DNA from 3 places in the Parashewanella tropica genome. Region 1 is predicted to be linked to each of the others. Evidence: predicted binding sites of a transcription regulator. Region 1 holds the regulator's gene; each other region holds the start of a gene.
The links. The regulator MetJ, encoded in region 1, represses methionine synthesis genes. The targets are predictions, from matches to a motif close to TAGACGTCTAGACGTCTA.
Positions count from the first base shown of each region.

Region 2: a site for MetJ is predicted at 5,135-5,152, ahead of msrA (peptide-methionine (S)-S-oxide reductase MsrA). Genes of this name have one in related genera too.
Region 3: a site for MetJ is predicted at 2,271-2,288, ahead of metK (methionine adenosyltransferase). Genes of this name have one in related genera too.

Region 1 is NZ_CP037951.1:3,442,190-3,449,369, forward strand. It holds gene folK (2-amino-4-hydroxy-6-hydroxymethyldihydropteridine diphosphokinase) at 1-436, shown strand, start outside; gene panB (3-methyl-2-oxobutanoate hydroxymethyltransferase) at 556-1,350, shown strand; gene panC (pantoate--beta-alanine ligase) at 1,365-2,225, shown strand; gene E2H97_RS15220 (hypothetical protein) at 2,311-2,745, opposite strand; gene E2H97_RS15225 (DUF4124 domain-containing protein) at 2,910-3,410, shown strand; gene E2H97_RS15230 (DTW domain-containing protein) at 3,414-3,887, opposite strand; gene E2H97_RS15235 (SprT family zinc-dependent metalloprotease) at 3,903-4,397, opposite strand; gene metJ (met regulon transcriptional regulator MetJ) at 4,390-4,704, opposite strand; gene E2H97_RS15245 (sensor histidine kinase) at 4,925-6,175, shown strand; gene E2H97_RS15250 (response regulator transcription factor) at 6,168-6,692, shown strand; gene E2H97_RS15255 (ankyrin repeat domain-containing protein) at 6,813-7,180, shown strand, end outside.
Region 2 is NZ_CP037951.1:2,346,387-2,353,566, forward strand. It holds gene E2H97_RS10320 (dihydrolipoyllysine-residue acetyltransferase) at 1-941, opposite strand, end outside; gene E2H97_RS10325 (alpha-ketoacid dehydrogenase subunit beta) at 952-1,929, opposite strand; gene E2H97_RS10330 (thiamine pyrophosphate-dependent dehydrogenase E1 component subunit alpha) at 1,933-3,111, opposite strand; gene E2H97_RS10335 (hypothetical protein) at 3,522-3,818, shown strand; gene astE (succinylglutamate desuccinylase) at 3,945-4,979, opposite strand; gene msrA (peptide-methionine (S)-S-oxide reductase MsrA) at 5,187-5,666, shown strand; gene katG (catalase/peroxidase HPI) at 5,802-7,180, opposite strand, start outside.
Region 3 is NZ_CP037951.1:682,036-689,215, forward strand. It holds gene E2H97_RS02835 (hypothetical protein) at 1-2,108, opposite strand, end outside; gene metK (methionine adenosyltransferase) at 2,351-3,502, shown strand; gene E2H97_RS02845 (hypothetical protein) at 3,692-4,792, opposite strand; gene hemB (porphobilinogen synthase) at 4,929-5,942, opposite strand; gene E2H97_RS02855 (diguanylate cyclase) at 5,952-7,180, opposite strand, start outside.

The DNA.
Region 1 (7,180 bases):
ACTGGATGATGCTTGTATCGCACTAAAAGAACTCGCTGAATCAAGTAGCTTTCAAATCTCTCCCTATTATGGCTCCGTGCCTATGGGAGAGGTTGTGCAACCGGATTATATTAACGCTGTTGCCAGCCTAGAAACTCAGCTCTCCCCCATTGAGTTATTGGATGCTTTACAAGCAATTGAGCAACAGCAAGGTCGAGTCAGGCTTGAGCATTGGGGACCTAGAACCTTAGATCTCGATATGTTGCTTTATGATAATGTCACTCTTACGTCAAAGCGGCTGACTCTCCCCCATTACGGTATGAAGCAACGTTCATTTGTGTTAGTTCCGCTATTCGATCTTGCTCCTGAGTTGGTTTTGCCTTGTGGTACTCCACTTAGAAGTTTAATTACGCCAAGTTTACAAGCTGAGTTGCAAGAGCTAGATACCGATCATTGACAAGAACCTACAAAGGCTTCAGGATTCAAGTTTACCTTTTTAGAGGCAATCTACGCTTCTTAGTGACCGCCTAACTGTTTTATCTAGGCTTAATTAACTTTTTATCTTAAGTATAATCTATGGCTAAAGTGACCACTTCAAGCTTGCTTAACTTTAAGCAAGACAGAACCAAATTTACAGCGCTGACCGCTTATGATTCCAGCTTTGCTGGTGCATTTGACGAGGAAGGCATTGATGTATTATTAGTCGGTGATTCTCTAGGAATGGTGATCCAAGGTGGAAAAGATACTTGTGCCGTCACCATTGATGAAGTTGCCTATCATACACGCTGTGTTGCCAGCGTAGTAAAACGTGCCCTTCTTGTCGCTGACATGTCTTTTATGAGTTACGCCACTCCAGAGCAAACCATGGAAAATGCCGCCAAGTTGATGCGAGCAGGCGCAAGCATGGTAAAACTGGAAGGCGGTCATTGGCTGCTCGACACCATAACCATGCTTACTGAACGTGGCATTCCGGTATGTGCCCATTTAGGCTTAACGCCGCAGTCTGTTAATGTATTTGGTGGCTTTAAAATTCAAGGTCGTGGCGATGAAAACGCCAAGCGCATCTTGGAAGAAGCAAAAGCGATTGAAAAAGCGGGTGCGCAGTTATTAGTTGTGGAATGCATTCCTGCTCAATTGGCACAAACTATCTCAGAGACGTTAACCATCCCGGTTATTGGCATTGGTGCAGGTAAAGATACAGACGGTCAGATCTTAGTCATGCACGACATTCTTGGGATCTCCAGCGGTTATATTCCGAAGTTTTCTAAAAACTACCTAGCGCAGACTGGTGATATTCGCCTTGCTGTTAAAGCTTATATTCAAGAAGTTGCAGATGGTATTTTCCCAGCTGAAGAACATACGTTCAATTAAGTGGTGAGTTAGCAATGCAAGTTACAGCAAAACTCACCGAACTTCGTGAGCAAATTCAGACGTGGAAATCCAAGGGAGAGACTGTTGCCTTTGTTCCGACCATGGGCAACTTACATCAAGGTCATTTGTCTCTCGTCGAGACAGCCCTTAAACATGCCGATCATGTCGTGGCTTCGATTTACGTAAATCCGCTTCAGTTTGCCGCTCATGAAGATTTAGACAGCTACCCGAAAACACTTGAAGCAGACTTAAAGGCTTTAGAGGGAGTGGGAACTGCATTGGTGTTCACTCCAACCACGGATTTGATCTATCCGAAAGGACCTGAAAACAGCACTAAAGTAATCGTTCCTGAAGATGTGATTGGTCACTGCGGTGAAAGTGAAAGTCGCCCTCACTTTTTTATTGGTGTTGCCACAGTCGTCCTCAAGCTGTTCAATATGGTTCAGCCTGATGTAGCCGTATTCGGTCAAAAAGACTATCAGCAGTTAGCTATCATCAAAAATATGGTGAAAGACTTAGATCTGCCCATCAAAATCATTGGTGTCGACACGTACCGTGAAACTAATGGTCTTGCCATGAGCTCTCGTAATAATTACCTTACCGAGGAGCAAAGAGAAACAGCAGCCGCTATTAGACAAACCTTGGACTGGTTGATTGAAGAAGTTCAAAACGGATTAGCAATTGAAACCGCCATTGATCATGCTAAAGCATCATTGGTGGAATCGGGGCTAAAACCGGATTATTTGATTGTCCGCCATGCTGATACTCTTGATGAAATTACCCCAGAAGATGAGTCATTGGTGGTATTGGTCGCCGCTTGGCTAGGTAAAGCTAGACTCATAGATAATGAGTGTTTTACAAGAAAAGTAGATTAAGCTGTAAATGGCACGACTATCACAATCGTGCCATTTCATAATCAATCACCTCGCCACAAGAGGTGGGGCATTTAATCCTAAGTGATTAAAGCTTATCTTCAAATTGCTTCCAATCAATTTGAATGGCTTCATTCACCAAGTCCATTCTCGCACTCACTACGCCATCTAACTCACGTAATTCCAGTTTAGAAACCGTCTTGATCACTTTCGAATTTTGCTTGCAATGATAATCCAATTGATGCTTAAGGTTATCTAAATCTGTCATTGCCGTCATGGTATTGGGAATAGCCTTGATAAAACTTCCATCAGTCACTTCAGGCTCGCTCTTCATTAAATCAACATGTTGAAATAATGAAAGTAGACGACTTTCAGTGTCCTTTAAAAATTGATCTATGCGGAAAATATGCCCTTGAACGGCGAGTTGGTTAGTGGTGAGTTTACTACCACGGTTTTGACCTTGTTGTTGACGAGATAACAGTTGCTGAATGCTTGATGGTTTAATGGATCCGACGCTCATCATACTTCCTTGTACTTCATTTTCGGATGACAAAATCTGAGTATAGTCAAAAAATTAACATTTTCTGTAAACCGTCAAATTTTTGTATTATGCTTGAACAATATGATGGATGTTAGAGCAGGATGAAGCTCTAACTTAATGGACACACCTGAAAGGAATCAACAACAATGGCTAGGTTTGCGGTTACTTTACTGATGCTATTTTTCTCCCATGCAGCTCTAGCCAATAGCTTTCTAAAATGTACTCTTGGGGAAAAAGTCGTTTACACTCAAACCACTTGCCCAAATGGTTATAAACGCCAACAAATTGAATATCAATCTGGCATCATCAATGAAATCGACCTTGATAAAGAATCCAGTAAAGAAGATCCTCTAAAAGTTTTATTAAGAAAAGGCACCGTGAGCCGAGAGAAACTGTTAAAGCTCATTCGAAGCGAGATCATTCGCTTAAAACGAGAAATCAGCTTCAATAAAGTGGTAAAAAGCGGTGAACTACAAGAAATTGAACGTAACCGTTATTGGCAAGATATCCCCGCCGACAACCCCAAATACCTTGATAAAATACAGCAAATCCACCAGCACTTTGATTCTTTAAATGCCATCAACCAAGCCAAAATTAAAGCACTGTCTAAGCATTATCTACAGATTGATGAAAACTCAAAAAGCTAAAGCCTAATTTTTTTCAACATTAGCGACAAATTCAATCAATTTTGACTGTAATTGATCCGCTGCTGTTGAAGATCCTTTTGCTTTCAACAGCTCAATAACACTTTCAGCCGTACATAAACCATTCTGGCGCTGATTTCGTCTTAACTGGTAAATAGACTGAGCTGAAGTTTCAATCTTCACTTTCGGAAGGGCTTTAAGGTAAGGGCTTTTATTGTACATCTTCTGAGCTTCTTGCCAGGTACCATCAAGGACGATGTAAGTTTCAAAATCGCTTTCTTTAGATACAACTTGACTATCCTCAGTAGGGTAAAGCAAAGCCGCTGTGCCTTTTTCAATGTGTTGCAGTACTTTGTGGTCTGGGTTTGTTCTTTCCCACACAACAACACTTGCTTTTGTTCCTAATTCCTCAACCACCAAAGCGCCTGTATTGGTCTTTTTAGACACTTCTCTTTGATGGGTCAACAAAATGATATTCATACAAAAATGCCAAACCTATAAGCTTGTTAACGTCTGCAAACAGTTTTTACACCGATAAGAAGCCAGATTGCGCACCACTTTGTTATGGCGTCGAATCGTGAGCTGCACAACGCCACAACCACATTGATAATCCACCGTTTGTTGCGGACGATAAACAACATCAAAACTGTGAGTGGTTTTCGGTTGTTGTTGGTACAGATTCCACATCAAGCTTTGCCATTCCTTACCATGAGGCTTCACTCGTCCATACAGTTGATGACATAACAAATGACAGATCTCATGGGGCACGACTTCATTAATAAAATCACAGCCGTTTTCTTGAAGCATTTGTTGATTAAAGCGGAGTTTATTGAGGTGAAGATGTGCCATTCCAGCACTTCGACCACTGAGCTTAAAACTGATCTCAGGGCGAGGAAATGAACGCTGCAACACCTGTTCTGCTTGTTGATAGCACAACTCAACCTGATGCAGCGTTTGTTCAAATAAGGCTTCTAAAGAGGAATTACTCAAGCTCTTCCCACTCGATCCCCATTTCATCCATCAATTTTTTGGCTTCAGCTGGAATGCTATCTGGTTGGCTTTTTGATAAATCTTCATCGGATGGCAGTGGTTGCCCTGTATAGGCATGTAAGAAAGCTTCACACAGTAATTCACTGTTAGTGGCATGACGCAAATTGCCAACCTGACGACGGGTACGCTCATCGGTTAACACTTTTAACACTTTTAGTGGAATTGATACGGTAACCTTTTTGACCTGTTCACTCTTCTTTCCGTGTTCTGCGTATGGACTGATATAGTCTCCGTTCCACTTGGTCATTGCTTCACCTTTTTAGCTTAATTATTAGAGAAGGATTTTATACCCTTACCATTTGTAGTCAATTATAACGCGATATTCACACTGAAAAAATCACAATTCTTTTCAATTTTTTACCAAAAATTGTCTTAAGACATCTTTTGTTATTGAGTTACTGTTATCATTTAAGCCTCAACGTTTTCAAAAAAATATTTACTATTAAAACCAAAAGCTTGCAAAAAACATGAATGCCTTAAACATTAATAAGCTTGAGCTAATATTAACCTTCTCTCGTTATCTTGGATGGGGGTTTCGCCTTATCCTCAGTTATGCATTAAGCGACTGGTTTGGGCTAACGCATCAATCTTCGATTTTGATGTATTTGTTTATTATTGAACTCGGCTATTTACTCATCAGTCATCGTAAAATCAACCAGCTTAAGGAGTTTGGCTCACAACACTTATACCTGTTACTGATAGATAATAGTTTTTGGTTGGCGTGGCTGTATCTCACTGGCGGGGCATCTAACGCCTTCATTTCATTTTTGCTAGTGCCCATTGCCATCTCCAGTATCACCATGTCGCCAGGAAAATCTTGGCTGTTTAGCGGTATGAATTGCATTGCTTATAGTGTGATGTTGTATTTCGATCCCCACATGAAACATATGGCGCAAATGGGTATGAGCTCCCATTACATTGGTATGTGGCTGAACTTTATTTTATCAGTTGTGGTACTCAATACAGGGTTGGTATTATTTTCCAGAAAACTGAAGCAACGGGACTCTCAAGTCAGCGCCATGCGGGAGGCACAACTTAAACAAGAGCAGCTCGTTGCCTTAGGAGCATCATCAGCGCAAATGGCGCATCAATTAGCCACTCCCTTATGCACGATGCGATTATGGCTAGACGAATTAAAACAGTCCCCCTCAGAGCAAGCACTAGAAGAATTAGGAAATAACTTGTCTCGTTGTGAATCGAGCCTTCAAGAATTACGACTGGCTACGGATGCCATTCGCGATGGCAAAAAACGTCAGGTAGCGGTCAATAATTTACTTTATGATGCGAAAAAGAAAGCACAGTTACTGTTACCTCAGTGCCTAATTGATTGGCAAATCAATGAAAACAACTCATCGGTACTGAATATTGACCATGGTATATTACCCGCACTGTTAACCCTGATAGATAACGCAGGCAAAGCGTCAAAAGCGGCAATGTTACAAGCAAAGCTTGAAATATCAACGCAGCACAATCAAAAAGATGAATGCCAAATACTCATTCGCGACTTTGGCAGTGGCATTGATGAAAGTTTACGCCCGTACTTAGGCAAACAATTTGTCCAAAGTGAAAAAGGACTTGGCGTTGCATTGATGTTGACGCATGCGAGTTTAGAACGGAACTTAGGGTCTTTGAGCTTAAGTCAACACCCAACACAAGGCTGCATTGCCACGATAACTTTACCTACAATCTCGAACACTAAAGATTCAAACCATGAATAAACTGCTTATTATTGAAGACGACACCAGCTTAGCCTTAATTTTACAAAGACGTTTAAGTAGTCATGGATTTGAAGTACAAGCCTGCCACGATAGAACTCAAGCCTTGTTACTAGCAAGACAGCATTGCCCTAGCCATATCTTACTGGATATGAAACTCGAAGAGGAAAACGGATTAAACCTAATACAACCTCTCAGAGCTATGCTGCCTAAAGCGAAAATTGTGCTACTCACCGGCTTCGCCAGTATTGCTACTGCCGTTGAAGCGATTCGTTTAGGCGCTGATAATTATCTTGCTAAGCCTGCCGATACACAAACCTTGCTAATGGCGTTAAACGAACAAAAAGTCGATGTTGATGAACTCGTTAATGAAGATGTCACTATGAACCCTAAACGTCTAGAATGGGAGCATATTCATCAAGTTTTAAACGCAAATGATGGCAATGTATCGGCAACGGCAAGACAGTTAGGAATGCATCGCCGTACATTACAAAGGAAACTCGCTAAAAAGCCCAGTTAGGATACAAAAAGTAAACTTCCAGCTCTGTATTAAAGGTTAATTATTTTTAATATACAGAACTAAACGTATTTACAGCTTTCTGAACTAACCATTGCACTTATGATCTTGTGAGGAAGTACAATGGCTGCAGCAACATCAGTAACGGTCGATACATCAACCTATGTTTTTTGCGACCCAATCAGCACGACAATCGAGATTAAAGGACAAAGCTACTCATTTTTAGAAGGGTTTAAAACATTATTAGATTCATCTATACGTTCTCTCGGCCCTAGAATGGATGGTTCACACTGGAATGCCCTTAAAAAATTAAGCAATCAAGTCCATCAACTCGACGAAAAAGTGTTTTTAGCAGAAGACTTTCTCACAGATACTTTTCTTTTCTTGCAAATGCTCAATGACCCAAGCATTGCGGAACAAGACAAACAATCAGCCATAAAAGTATGGTTTGCACCTGGTTGTAATATTTGGGAAGAAAAACCCTGCGCTAA
Region 2 (7,180 bases), 1.1 Mb from region 1:
TCGCAATAGGTAAAGTGAGGAATGGTCGAAACTGATTCTTGCATCATCTTCGCCATTACCGCTTTAACGCCTTTGATTGGCTCAACTCTATCTGCTGCTGTAGCAACTGGAACCATAGCGTGAGAAGTGTCAACTTCTGCCACTTGAGGTGCAACTGGAGCTACCGAACCACCAGCGAGGTGCGCTTCAATGTCTTTCTTGTATACACGACCGTTTTTACCTGTACCTTTTACAGTACTGATATCTAGGTCGTGCATACGAGCCATACGACGAACCGCAGGGCTTGCTAAGGCTTTTCCTTGACGTACAGGCTCAGAACGCGTGCTTGCAGCTTTTGCTTCGCTGGCGACTTCAGTGTTCGCTACAGGAGCAACGGAATCGCCCTCACCTTCAACCTCGATAGCAAACAAAGGTTGGTGAACGATGGCAATTTCACCTTTCGCATAATAAAGTTTGGCAATTTTACCTGGCTTCATTGCTGGAATTTGAACTAGAGCTTTATCTGTCATTACATCGGCAATGGGTTGGTCTTCAACCACTTCATCACCTTCTTCAACTAGCCATTCAACCAGCTCACACTCAACGATTCCTTCACCAATATCTGGAAGTAGGAAGTCTTCAATTTGAGTGCCTGAAGCGGCTACAGGTGCGGCTTCAACTGTTTGCTCAACAGGAGCAGAAGCTGGAGCTGATTCACCCTCACTTTCTACCTCAACGGCATAAAGTGGCTGATGTACAATCGCAATATCGCCTTTGGCATAATAAAGCTTTACGATTTTACCTGGGTTTGGAGCTGGAATTTGAACCAAGGCTTTATCTGTCATTACGTCAGCAATCGGCTGATCTTCAGCAACAATATCACCTTCTTCAACTAGCCATTCGACCAGTTCACACTCAACAACGCCTTCTCCAATATCCGGCAAAATAAAATCTTTGATCATGTCGGACTCCCTAGAAGTTCATTGTTGATTTTATCGCTTCATACGTTTTTAACGCATCAGGCATGTATTCTTTTTCGTGGATCAGTGGGTAAGGTGTATCCAAACCACAAACACGAGCAATTGGCGATTCAAGATATAAGAAGCATTCTTGCTGGATGGTAGCCGCGATTTCACCTGCAAAACCACCTGTTAGCGGAGCTTCGTGGTTGATCAATAGACGACCTGTTTTCTTAACCGACTCTGCAACAGTTTCAACATCCCAAGGAGACAGTGAACGTAAGTCGATCACTTCACATGAAATGCCGTCTTTGGCTGCCATTTCAGCGGCTTTTTCGACGATTTCCATCTGTGCGCCCCAAGCAAGAACTGTGATATCAGTACCTTGTTGAACGACGTCAGCCTTGCCCAATTCGTGCTCGTAATCACCTTCTGGTACTTCGCCCACAGATGCACGGTATAAACGCTTAGGTTCGAAGAAAACCACTGGGTTTTTGTCGCGAATCGACGCTAACAATAGACCCTTTGCTTGCTCAGGGTTTCTTGGTACAACTACTTTCAAACCTGGTGTTTGAGTGAAGTAAGCTTCTGGAGATTGCGAGTGATAATGACCACCAGCAATACCACCGCCATAAGGTGTACGATACGTTAGCCCACCTACGTTAAATTCACTACCACTACGGTATCTGAATTTTGCTGACTCGTTTACGATTTGGTCAAATGCAGGGAAGATATAATCTGCAAACTGGATTTCAGCAACAGGTGTATGCCCGTTTGCGGCCAAGCCATTAGCAAAACCAGCAATACCTTGCTCAGTTAATGGTGTGTTGAAACAGCGGTCTGGACCAAATTTTTCTTTTAGTCCTGAAGTCGCTCTGAATACACCACCAAAGTGCCCTACGTCTTCACCAAACACCAACATTTTGTCGTTCTTTTCCATCTCGATAGCAAGAGCATCATTGATGGCTTGTAGCATGTTCATCTGTGCCATGACTTAGAATCTCCCTGCTGTCTTAGGATAAGCATGTGGATATTTGTTAACGTGCTCTTTAAGCTCTTTTAGCTGCTTTTGAAGCAGTGGCGTTGGCTCGTCGTATACATCGTTGATCAATTCATCAATGTGCGGCGCTTCCACTTTTTCAGAAACTTTAACTTGAGCTAACACTTCTTCACGATACTTAGCGTAAAGTGCTTCATCTTCTTCCTCGGTTAACCAACCTTGAGAAAGCATCCAATTTTTGAAACGAGCAACAGGATCTTGTGCGCGCCATACATCTTCTTCTTCTTTCGAACGATAACCTGATGGATCATCTGAAGACGAGTGAGCACCAACACGATATGACATCGCTTCAATCAATACTGGCTTGTTGTTTTCTACTGCAAAATCACGCGCAGCTTGAGTAGCAGCTAATACGGCTAACATATCGTTACCGTCAACGCGGATGGTATGCATACCATAACCCACACCGCGACTGGCAATACCGTTACCTTTAAATTGCTCTTCGGCTGGAGTAGAAATGGCGTAACCATTGTTACGGCAGAAGAAAAGCGCTGGTGCGCTTAGTGTTGCCGCCATGTTCAGACCAGCGTGGAAATCACCTTCTGATGCAGCACCTTCACCAAAGTAACAGATAGAAACAGCCTTATCATTGTTCATTTTTAAGCTGTAAGCGACACCTGTTGCTTGTGGGATTTGCGTACCAAGTGGAGATGAAACCGTGTGGTAGTTTAATGCTTGGCTACCATAGTGGATAGGCATTTGACGACCTTTACCTAGGTCTTTGGCGTTACTGAACATTTGATCCATAAACTGCTCAGTGGTGAAACCGCGATAGCGCAACGCAGCTTGTTCACGATATTGAGCTAAGATAACGTCTTTTTCTTGTAGTGCAGCTGCACTTCCCACTACTGCTGCTTCTTCACCTGTACACGTCATGTAGAAGCTAATACGACCTTGACGCTGTGCGCCTAACATACGTTCATCCAATACACGGATGAAAACGCAAGTGTCATACATGCGCTTTGCTGTTTCTTCATTGATGCTTGGCAAAACGGCATCTTTATATACGCTGCCATCAGCTTGTAAGATTCTCAATGTTGGGATGTTTAGTGAATCCCTATCGAGAAAGCTGACGCTATGAACTATTTCATTACTTTGAGTTGCGTTGCTCATAATGTGCTCTGTTCTCCTTGAAATTGAATAAACGTCATTCAATATCAACTATTCTTATCGGCGGTATGCACCTTACGTTAAGGTATATACCGCTCGCAAGATTTGAGCTGAGTCACACTAGAATTTACGCTTAATTCGCTTGTATATTTAAGTTTACAAACAGATTTACTGCCAAACCATATAGAAGAATAATTCTTCGCAGCTTTAACAAGCATATTGAGTATTCAATAATTTAGATAAAAAAAAATTAACATGATCTTAGTAAAAGCGAACTTTAAACTAGAGGTAAGCAGTTAGAAAAGAATCAGTAGCTTTAATTTGTTTCTATCTAAGGTTGGGTAAAAATAGCTATTAAATGCTTGAAACGGAACTGCTTGCTGTTGATAAAGCTTAATTGAGGTAAAGCCACCATGAGTACCTTACAAATTTCTGCTAATAACCAACTTACGTATAATCAGCGTAGGGAAATGCAAAATGACATAGCAACGACACAGACGATAAAAACAATGTGGTATATGGTTAAATTACCTTCTGTTGTATTTGCTTATGTACCTGTTGCAATGGGTTTTTCATCATTGGCCACATTTTTAAATGCTATCAAGCCTAAGGAAAATGAACATTCACACCTTTGGAAAGTGTCTAAGGTAGTAACATTCATCGCGAATGATGCGTTAGAAGCAGTAGTGCCTTTTAAGGTAAATAAATAGCTGTGACACATACCTAAACATACATTTTTCATTTAAAAGACTTATAGAAAACGCCCCCGAAAGTAGAGGGGCGCTTTAGATTTGATAATCGTTGTAAAAAAAGTTCGATTTAGACCACGATGTTAACTATATCAATGCAGGTTCAGTCACAGGAAGCAACATAATTACTGCACGCTGCCCTACTGGAATATTGGCATTGGGGAATACAATCGCTTCTTCATCATGCTCAATTTTAACTTCCTCTCCGCCTTCAGTGGCTAACACATATCCCTTTGGAAAAGATCTAAAGTTTTCAACATCATTGGCAAAGTTAAATGCAAAGTCATCATGGTTTTTATTAATCACTCGACACACTTGATAAAGATTAACTTTGTCATTATCGAACTCTGAAAGCTCAAGGTCGGCCCCCGTAATTAAACGAGTAAGCATGGTATGAGTGGCAACAAAACGGGTCATATCGTTTTCACCGAATGGACGCACTTTACCCAGTTCAACAGTGAATGCATCAGCGCCATAACCATTAGACGAGAAATAGCTAAAAGTGGTCGTCGGCTCATGGTGGAATAAAATGGTATCTACGCCACAGGCTTCTAAAAACATGATCTGCTCAGCCTTATGAGGCTTACCATGACGGAAAGGATAAATGGCAAATTTCTCGTGCTTAGAAGCTCGAATCGCTGTATGCAGATCGTAATGTATACGATGGCGTTCACCAGTTACAGAAGTATAAAAACGATCAACATATTCTTCTAACTTCTTAGCTCGAATACGTTCTTGGTTTACTAAGCCTTCACCGCTTGAATGATTACCACTGAATAAGCGGTTCATGTTTTCTTCCACAAAGCGAGTTTCGTTGTGAATTGCAGGCGGATTACCAATTAAAAATAAGGTACGGTGCTTTACTTGAGTGCTTTGTTCTAGCAGCTCTTTAATTAACTGGTTGCAAATCTCGATTGGTGCAGTTTCGTTACCATGGACGGCACAAGAAAGCACAACATCTTTGTTACCTGCTTGCTTTGGTTCAAAAACAATCACACCTGTGTCCCAAACATGAACATCTGTGTGATCAGCAAGTTCAAAAGAAAATGATTCTGAAATGGTTTCTGGATTTGCAAGGGTCAATGAAAGGAAGTCTTTAGACTGCAGAAGTGTTTGAAGCACGTTCAACTCCTAGTTGTTATTTTTAACTGAAATAAAAATTAGATTTCAGGTTTCTTATATTTCTTGGCGACCGATCCTACCACAAATCAAACATTGAACGATTGAAAGATCTTTTTAAAAAAACTGCTTGATTTACTGAATCACAAAAAGCAATATAGACGTCTAGATAGTTAGACATTTATTTTAGTCGTTAGAGTGTGAGAAAAAATGGCATTAGCAACTTTTGGCGCTGGCTGCTTTTGGGGCGTAGAGTATTTCTTTAGACAAATTGATGGCGTTATCAATGCCACAAGTGGTTATATGGGCGGTGATGTTAGTAAGACACGCTATGAAGAAGTAAAGGCTGGTGACACAGGTCATGCCGAAGTAGTACAAGTTGAATATGATGCGTCAGTTGTGAGTTACGAAGAATTATTAGCTGTATTTTGGAGTAATCACAATCCCACAACCCTTAATCAACAAGGTGAAGATGTAGGTCACCAATACCGTAGTGTGATTTTTTATCATAATGAGCGGCAACGTGAATTGGCAGAAAAATCGAAGCAAGAGTTGATTGCTAGTGGTAAATGGGGCGAGCGTAGCGTCGTAACTGAAATTGTAGAAAAACAAGAATTTATTGCCGCTGAAGATTATCACCAAAACTACATTATTAAGAATGACTTACCGAGTTGTCATATTAGTTTTTAATCTTAAATTGATTTCATGCTATTAATAAGAGCAATAGTGTGAACACCAACAGAAGCACACATCCCTGTGCTCACGACCGTGACATCCTGTCACGGACGGTTGTTTTATCACACTATTACTCTTAGCTAATCCACCTCACACATCAAACCTATCGGCATTCATGACCTTAGTCCAAGCTGCAACAAAATCTTCAACAAATTTTTGTTGGTTATCATCTTGAGCATAGACTTCAGCATAAGCACGAAGTATTGAATTAGAGCCAAAGACTAGATCAACACGAGTTGCTGTCCACTTAACGTCACCCGTTTTGCGGTCTTTGATTTCATATGAATTCTTTCCTGTAGGAATCCAACGATAACTCATATCAGTCAAATTCACGAAAAAGTCGTTAGTTAATGCCCCTTCTCTATTGGTAAATACACCATGCTTAGAACCATTATGATTAGTTCCAATCACTCGCATACCACCTATTAACACCGTCATTTCACAAGCGGTTAATCCCATTAATTGTGTACGGTCTAACAACATTTCTTCAGGCTTTACAAGGTAATCAGCTTTCAACCAATTGCGATAACCATCATGGAGTGGTTCTAATACTTCAAACGATTCTGCATCCGTCATTTCATCAGATGCATCGCCACGACCAACCATAAACGGAACTTTGATATCAATTCCTGCTGCTTTTGCTGCTTGCTCAACTCCAAGGTTACCAGCAATAACAATGACATCAGCGACACTCACGCCACTTTCAGCAGCTATAGGTTCAAGTACTTTTAATACCCTCGCAAGGCGCTCTGGCTCGTTTCCTTGCCAATCCTTTTGCGGAGATAAACGAATGCGAGCGCCATTAGCCCCACCACGGTTATCTGAATGACGAAACGTTCTCGCACTATCCCATGCAGTAGAGACCATTTCATTAATCGTTAAATCAGTTTCTTTGATTTTAGATTTAACCGCTTCAACATCGTAATTTGTATTTCCAGCAGGAATTGGATCTTGCCAAATGAGATCTTGTTGCGGGACATCAGGGCCTATATAACGAACTTTAGGTCCCATATCTCTGTGGGTGAGCTTAAACCAAGCACGTGCAAAGACTTCTGAGAAATATTCAGGGTCATTATAAAAGCGTTCAGAAATCTTCTTGTATTCAGGGTCGATTTTTAATGCCATGTCGGCATCAGTCATTACTGGATTATGACGAACATTTGAGTTTTCGACATCGACAGGTTTATCTTCTTCCTTGATATTTGTTGGCTCCCATTGCCAAGCTCCCGCAGGGCTTTTTTTCAGTTCCCAATCTAAGTTGAGTAATAATTCAAAATAACCGTTATCCCATTGTGTTGGGTGAGTTGTCCACGCGCCTTCTAATCCACTCGTCACCGCTTTACTACCTACACCACCATCTTTTAGCCAACCAAAACCTTGGTTCTCAAGTTCTGCGGCTTCAGGTTCTTCACCGAGTAACGACGCATCTCCATTTCCATGGCATTTACCAACTGTATGACCGCCAGCTG
Region 3 (7,180 bases), 1.5 Mb from region 1:
AGCCTTTGTTGTACGGCTTGAATATATTGCTCAGCACCTACAACAAAAATTTCATCATCTGTTTCCTTGGGGTTACTCACAAAAGTATTGCAGTGAGCAACCATTAACTGGGTTTGAATAAGCTGCGTTAAATGATGATTACGTTGCTTTAGGTGACTGAGTAACTCTTGCCGCTTTTGAGCTAACTCCATGGGGGCGAGCGGGGAAACGTGGTCGTTATACAATTGCGTACTGAGGTGAACTAATTCTGCTGGGTTCTTAGCTGGATTGTATTCTGCCAATAACACTTGGAATCGTGTTTGTAAAAATACCAAGTGACTCTTCATGTATTTAGTTAATACTTTTTGCTGAGCAGCTTGAACCTTTATGTGAGGCTCAGTTAGAACAAAACGCGCAAATGGATGAGTATCTAGGTGTTCCATATACCACTTTACATGATCGGAATCCGTGCTCTTTTTGGATTTGTTAAGTGTGGCTTGATGACTTCTTATATATAGTGGGTCGTGCTTACCAAGCTTCGTGAGCTCTTCCGTTATTTCTTTCTCCTTGAAGGTTACTTTTTTCTCGAAAATAGCAATGGTTTTTAGTAAATGTTGTAGGGCTGTGTCAGACCTAAATTCCAGTGATTTTGTTTTTGGTGCTACATCAGTCGGGGTTTCTGGAAAAGGTTTCTTTTGCCGCTTTAATGGCTTTAGTTCAGGTTCATGAAGTGTGAGTAATTTGTCTTTTTTGCTGAATTGAGGATGAGCTTCACACAACGTTGTGAAGTGAGTACGAAGCCGTACCAAACTCGAATATCTTGGGGCTGGTCCTGTCATGACTTTTTGTTTCAAATGATGAATGGTGGCAGCGAGTTGTTTGTGTTGTTGAGGCCAATGTCGTTGTTTACTTAGGGATTCAATGTGCTGAGCAAGCCCCGAAAAAAGAATCTCAAGTTGGTATTGGGTTTCGACGGGTTGCCGGCATAACGCATGAAGTACTGGAATACTTTGACTAGTCTCTGAAAAAAAGTACATGAACCATAAGCAGTCTTGAATGAATAGTATCTGATTTTGTGGGAGTTCGTGTTTGAGTCGGTGCTGTTGAAAATGTTGGAACATCAAAGTTAAAGAAGTATGTGTTGCAACGTAGTCTTTTACTTCCTCTAGATCTTCCATTAAAAGTGGGGCAATTGTCGGCCTATCTTGAAGTAACTTTTTATAACTCTCCCTTATAAGGGGGGGTTGTTGAATCATAAATTGGTGAATTGTACGATAAACAGCGCCCGCATCTAGATTGGTAGGCATTGTTCCATCAGTCTTTTGTTGTGGGATTAAATTCACGGTGAGAGATCCATGAAGGATCGAAATCATATCAAATTGAAATTTTAGCCATGCAATAGCTGTGAATTGCCCTAGTCCCTGATAGATTAACTTCTCTCTATCATTCGCTAGCTCAACGCTTTCTAGATGAGACGAACAGTATAAACAAATAAAACAAATTCTTATTTCATTGCCCACATTAAACTCATGCTCAAGAAAGAGTACTTTGCTGAACAGTCCATAGCAAATATGGGTATGAAGTACATAGAGCCCGAATTCAGATTGACTATTGAATTCAGTTTTGGGCATCGATTTTAGCCACTGAGTGACCTCTGGGTGATTATTTAAATAGTCACTGTACTCTTTACTTACCATAAAATAGCGTTGGGCGAGTTCAGCCGCTTTATCCTTTACTTTTTCAATGGGAATTTGGTCTTTTATCCCGAATAGATTTTGGTATTCGCCTTCCAGTCGCATCAATTTCTGATTAATTTGAGCTAATGCATATTTAGACTTTATAGATGTAGAATCGGAATACTTAGGAAAGCAGGGGGTAGGTGTTGAAGGATCGGCAAAGTGCCGGATCAGAAATGGATTAGAGGGTAAAAATACGACTTGATATTGTTGGACTGATTTAGGTTTCGCTACGAGTGATTGCGCTTGCTCAAATTGGGTTTTAATCTCAAGGTATTGTTGCTGAAAACGCCACTTATCATTGTGTTGTTCTTGTAGGTCGAAAGAGTCGGTAGCTTGAAGAGTAGGGTTAGTGTCACTAGATACTTGCATAATATCCAAAGAAATTTGCACAGAATTGCACTATATGTGAGCTGTACTGAATACTGGCTGACTTGAATACGGCTCAATTATTAAAGCGTAAAATTAAAAGTACATCGTTTTAGATCACATTCATCGAGAAAATGGTGAAAACCTTGCCTTTTAGGGTGAAAGTTACTTGCAAATCATTTAGAATAGCCGTCTAGATGTCAACGCTTCCAGTTGTTAATTAATTGTTGTGGAAGCTTCTTTTAGTGACTGAGAGCACAAAAATAATGGCAAAACATTTATTTACTTCTGAATCGGTTTCAGAAGGTCATCCAGATAAAATTGCGGATCAAATTTCTGATGCCGTACTTGATGCGATTTTAGAGCAAGATCCCAAAGCACGCGTTGCCTGTGAAACTTACGTTAAGACAGGTATGGTTATGGTTGGCGGTGAAATCACTACCTCTGCTTGGGTTGATATTGAAGAGTTAACCCGTAAAACCGTACGCGAAATCGGTTATACCCATTCTGATATGGGATTTGATGCAGATTCTTGCGCCATTCTAAATACCATTGGTAAGCAATCGCCTGATATTAACCAAGGTGTTGATCGTGCCGATCCTGCTGAGCAAGGTGCCGGTGATCAAGGTCTAATGTTTGGTTACGCTAGTAATGAAACTGACGTGCTGATGCCAGCGCCAATTACCTATTCACATGCTTTGGTTAAGCGTCAGTCAGAAGTACGTAAAGACGGCACTTTGCCTTGGTTACGTCCAGATGCGAAAAGCCAAGTGACCTTCGCTTATGACCAAGGCAAAATCGTTGGTATTGATGCGGTTGTGCTTTCCACTCAGCACAGTGAAGATATTGCACAAGATGACTTGGTCGAAGCTGTGATGGAAACCATCGTTAAGCCAGTTCTTCCTGCAAAATGGTTAAATCAAGATACTAAGTATTTCATTAACCCAACCGGTCGTTTTGTGATTGGTGGTCCAATGGGTGACTGTGGTTTAACGGGTCGTAAAATCATTGTTGATACTTATGGTGGTATGGCGCGTCACGGTGGTGGTGCATTCTCTGGTAAAGACCCATCGAAGGTAGACCGTAGTGCAGCTTATGCAGCGCGTTATGTGGCGAAAAACATCGTTGCAGCTGGTCTTGCAGATCGTTGCGAGATCCAAGTATCTTATGCGATTGGTGTCGCAGAGCCAACGTCTATTAGCGTTGAAACTTTTGGAACTGCTAAGGTTTCAGAAGAGTTACTTATCGACCTAGTACGTCGTCACTTTGACCTTCGTCCTTATGGTTTAACACAAATGTTGAACCTAGAACGTCCAATCTACCAACAAACCGCCGCTTACGGTCACTTTGGTCGTGACATCTTCCCATGGGAAGCAACGGATAAAGCTGAAGCGTTAAAGGCTGATGCTGGTTTGTAAACGTTAGTTCAAAATTTATTTACCTAATTTTTAACTAATTAAGTCATAGTTAAAGAGTAATAGTGTAAGCGACAACAGAAACGCACATCCATGTGCTGACGACCGTGACATCCTGTCACGGACGGTTGTCTTATTACACTATCACTCTCATCCACATGTATTGCTATATCTGTAATCTAAAAGTAGGTTTTAATCCCAAAGCGAAACCGATTGAGAATCTAGTTGTTGAAGGTTATTTTTTAATTTTGTAATTTCTTTATTTTTTTCTGATTCTTTTATAGCTATTGATTCTTTCAGTCTTGCCGCTTTGAGAGTATTTTCTTCTTCTTTTAGTCTTTGTTTAATTGGGAGAATTGTTCTCTCAAGTTGAGGAAATATAACGCTTTTATATATATGGGTGTAATTAGAGCCTAAATTGTTAAGGAAATTTGCTTCCTCTAAAATTGTAATTAACCTAGAGCTATCAAGTATAACTTTCTCTATTTTTTCTTGCTTAGACTGTGTTACCTTTTTTTCTTCTTCAATTTGTATTTCTGCTTTATCAAGTGATTGCAGTAATTTTTCATAATTATCTGTAATCAGCGTTTGAGCTTTAAACTCATCTTCTAATTTTTTATTAGATGATACAAGAGAGGCCATATTGGAACTGTATTCCTCAATGTCGCTAATATACCTTTCCTTTTCTTTTGAGAGTCTTGACTTAGTTTCTTTTAATTCAAGTTCTAAGCTTTTAATTTTTTTTTCATGACTTTCACGAATTTCGCTTACTGATGATAAAGAAGTTTGTAAATTATGTTTTTCGCTTCTAAGGTAAGCTAAGTCACTTTCAAACTCTTCCCGCTTTTTATCCCAATTATCTAAATCGCGATTTAGCTTTTCTTTCCAGTAATCAATACTCGATTCAGCCTGAGCTTTACTTACAGTTTGTAGGCTCTTGAATTTCTTAAGATCATTCTCATGCTTCTTTTCGAGTCTTCTTAAATCAATAAGATCAAACTTTAAAGAATCAACAATATGCTGAATTAATGGCAACAAAAATGTGTAGGCTATTGCTAGCGTAAATGGATACACGATAACCATCAGAGGAGGAGATAAATACCATGATGGTTCAGCTATGAAGAATTCAGTACTATGTTGAAGTTGTTCTAGTTTTTTCTCTGTAGAACTAAAAAAGAATGTCAGAACAGCTTTATGATTAATGGCTAACCAAGATAATACAAATGAACCAATAATGGGTGACTTTAAACGATTGGCGGCAGTTTGTGATACCGCTGAAACTAACTCTTTCATAAACTTCCCTTGTTAATGCTTAAGGGATGTTAGCTCAAAGGTAAATTTTAAGGAATGGTGTATATCAGTTTTTTTGATGAGTGCTTAAATTTGATAGGTGGCTTGGATGACCACCTATCCTCATTTAAGTAGGACTTTATTTAGCGTCTTCTTTCAGCCACTGTGCTACGCGCTTGGCAAAGTAAGTTAAAATGCCATCGGCACCCGCGCGCTTAAAGCAAAGCAGTGATTCCATCACGATTGGTTTTTCTGCCAACCAACCGTTTTGAATGGCGGCCATGTGCATGGCGTATTCGCCACTGACTTGGTAAGCAAAGGTTGGTACTGCCAGTTCGGACTTCACTCGACGTACTACGTCTAAATATGGCATACCCGGCTTAACCATCACCATATCTGCACCTTCTTGAATATCCAATGCCACTTCATGCAAGGCTTCATCAATATTGGCTGGATCCATTTGGTAAGAATGCTTATTGCCACCTTTAAGGTTGCCTGCCGAGCCGACCGCATCACGAAATGGACCATAATAGTTTGAAGAGTACTTCGCAGAGTAAGCCATGATTTGGGTGTTTACATGACCAGCCTGCTCTAGAGCGTTACGAATCGCACCAATGCGACCGTCCATCATGTCAGATGGGCCTACCATATCAGCACCGGCTTCAGCGTGAGATAGGGCTTGTTTGATCAACACTTCAGTGGTGACATCGTTAATGATGTAACCTTCATCATCGATGATCCCATCTTGACCATGAGTGGTGAATGGATCTAAGGCTACGTCAGTCATGATCCCAAGCTCAGGATAGGCCGCTTTTAATGCGCGAACGCTACGCTGCACTAACCCTTCGGGGTTGTAAGCTTCTTCAGCCATCAATGACTTTTTATCAGCAGGAGTAACAGGGAATAGGGCAATAAGTGGAATACCTAACTCAACCAACTCTCCAGCTTCTTTAATAAGGAGATCGAGTGAGTAGCGTTTGATCCCCGGCATTGAAGCGACATCTTCAGTACGGTTTTCACCTTCCAAAACAAACATAGGGTAAATCAAATCATTTACGGTTAGTTGATTTTCTGCCATAAGGCGACGGCTAAAATCATGTTTACGCATACGGCGCATTCTGCGCTGTGGAAATGCTCCAGTTACTAAACTCACGGGATACCTCTAACTTTCTTGTACTTCGAGATGAAGTGAATAAGGCTGAACTTGATCTCGGCCTGTGTCTTTGGCGTAGTATAACGCTTTGTCAGCTTGTTCGAGTAGCTTAACGGCTTGTTCTTCATTAAAGATCACATCCGCAGCAACCCCAATACTGACGGTTAAAGAGATGCTTTGATCTTTCCATTTTATGGTGTTTTGATTAATGAACTGCCTAATATTTTCAGCCACTTTAAGTGCACCTACACGATCGGTTGCAGGAAGGATAATGGCGAATTCTTCTCCGCCATATCGAGAGACTAAATCGGTTGGGCGTTTAAGTTGCGAAGCAATGGCATTTGCAATAAATTTGAGTGCTTCATCACCGGCTAAGTGTCCATAGGTGTCATTTATCAATTTGAATTTATCGATATCCAACATCATCACCGCCAGTGGTGTTTGTTGGCGGCGACTGAGTTTGGCTTCAGCGGTGAGACGTTTATCAAAGGTGCTGCGATTTTTTACTCCAGTCAGGGTATCAATCGTAGATTGTTCTTTGAGTCTATGATGTGCCTCATTCAGTTCACGATAGGCGATTTCAAGCTCTAAAGTGCGCTCTTGCACCATAGAGCCTAACAGTTCGTTGCTCTGGGTTTCGGCTTTAAGGGCTTCTTCTTTCACTTGTCTTATTCGCTCAGCTTGCATTAAGGCTTTTTGCTGAATGCGTGACTTGGCTTTACGTTCATTGTTATAGCGTATGGCTAGAATTGAGCTGATCATGATCACTTCGACGCCAAGCCCTATCATGATTGGGAATTGAGGTTCAGTGTTAAACGAAATTACGCCTAAATAGCTCAGAGCACTGGTTCCTGCACCGAACAGAATTGCTCCCCAGCCCAAGGCATACAAACGCGCCAGTTTATGCCCTTTGATGACCAGAAGAAAGGTGATCATGATCAGCATACAGACCAGTAGCATCGCCATATTGATTTGCACTAGCAACAACCAATCATAACGAACAACAAAGGCTAATAAGCTCAATACTAAGGTAAATATCGCCCCTAAACGGCAAAATTTTACTAAATATGCGCTGTTACGTTTTAAATCTAAGATTTTCTCCGTCAGCATTAAGGCAAAAGTCATACTGATCGGAATGATCAGTGGCATGATTAAACCTTGCAAGTATGGGGAGTTTGGCCAAAGGAATTGATAACCATAACCAGAAAGGCTGGCAACTAATAAGGTCATGGCAAATA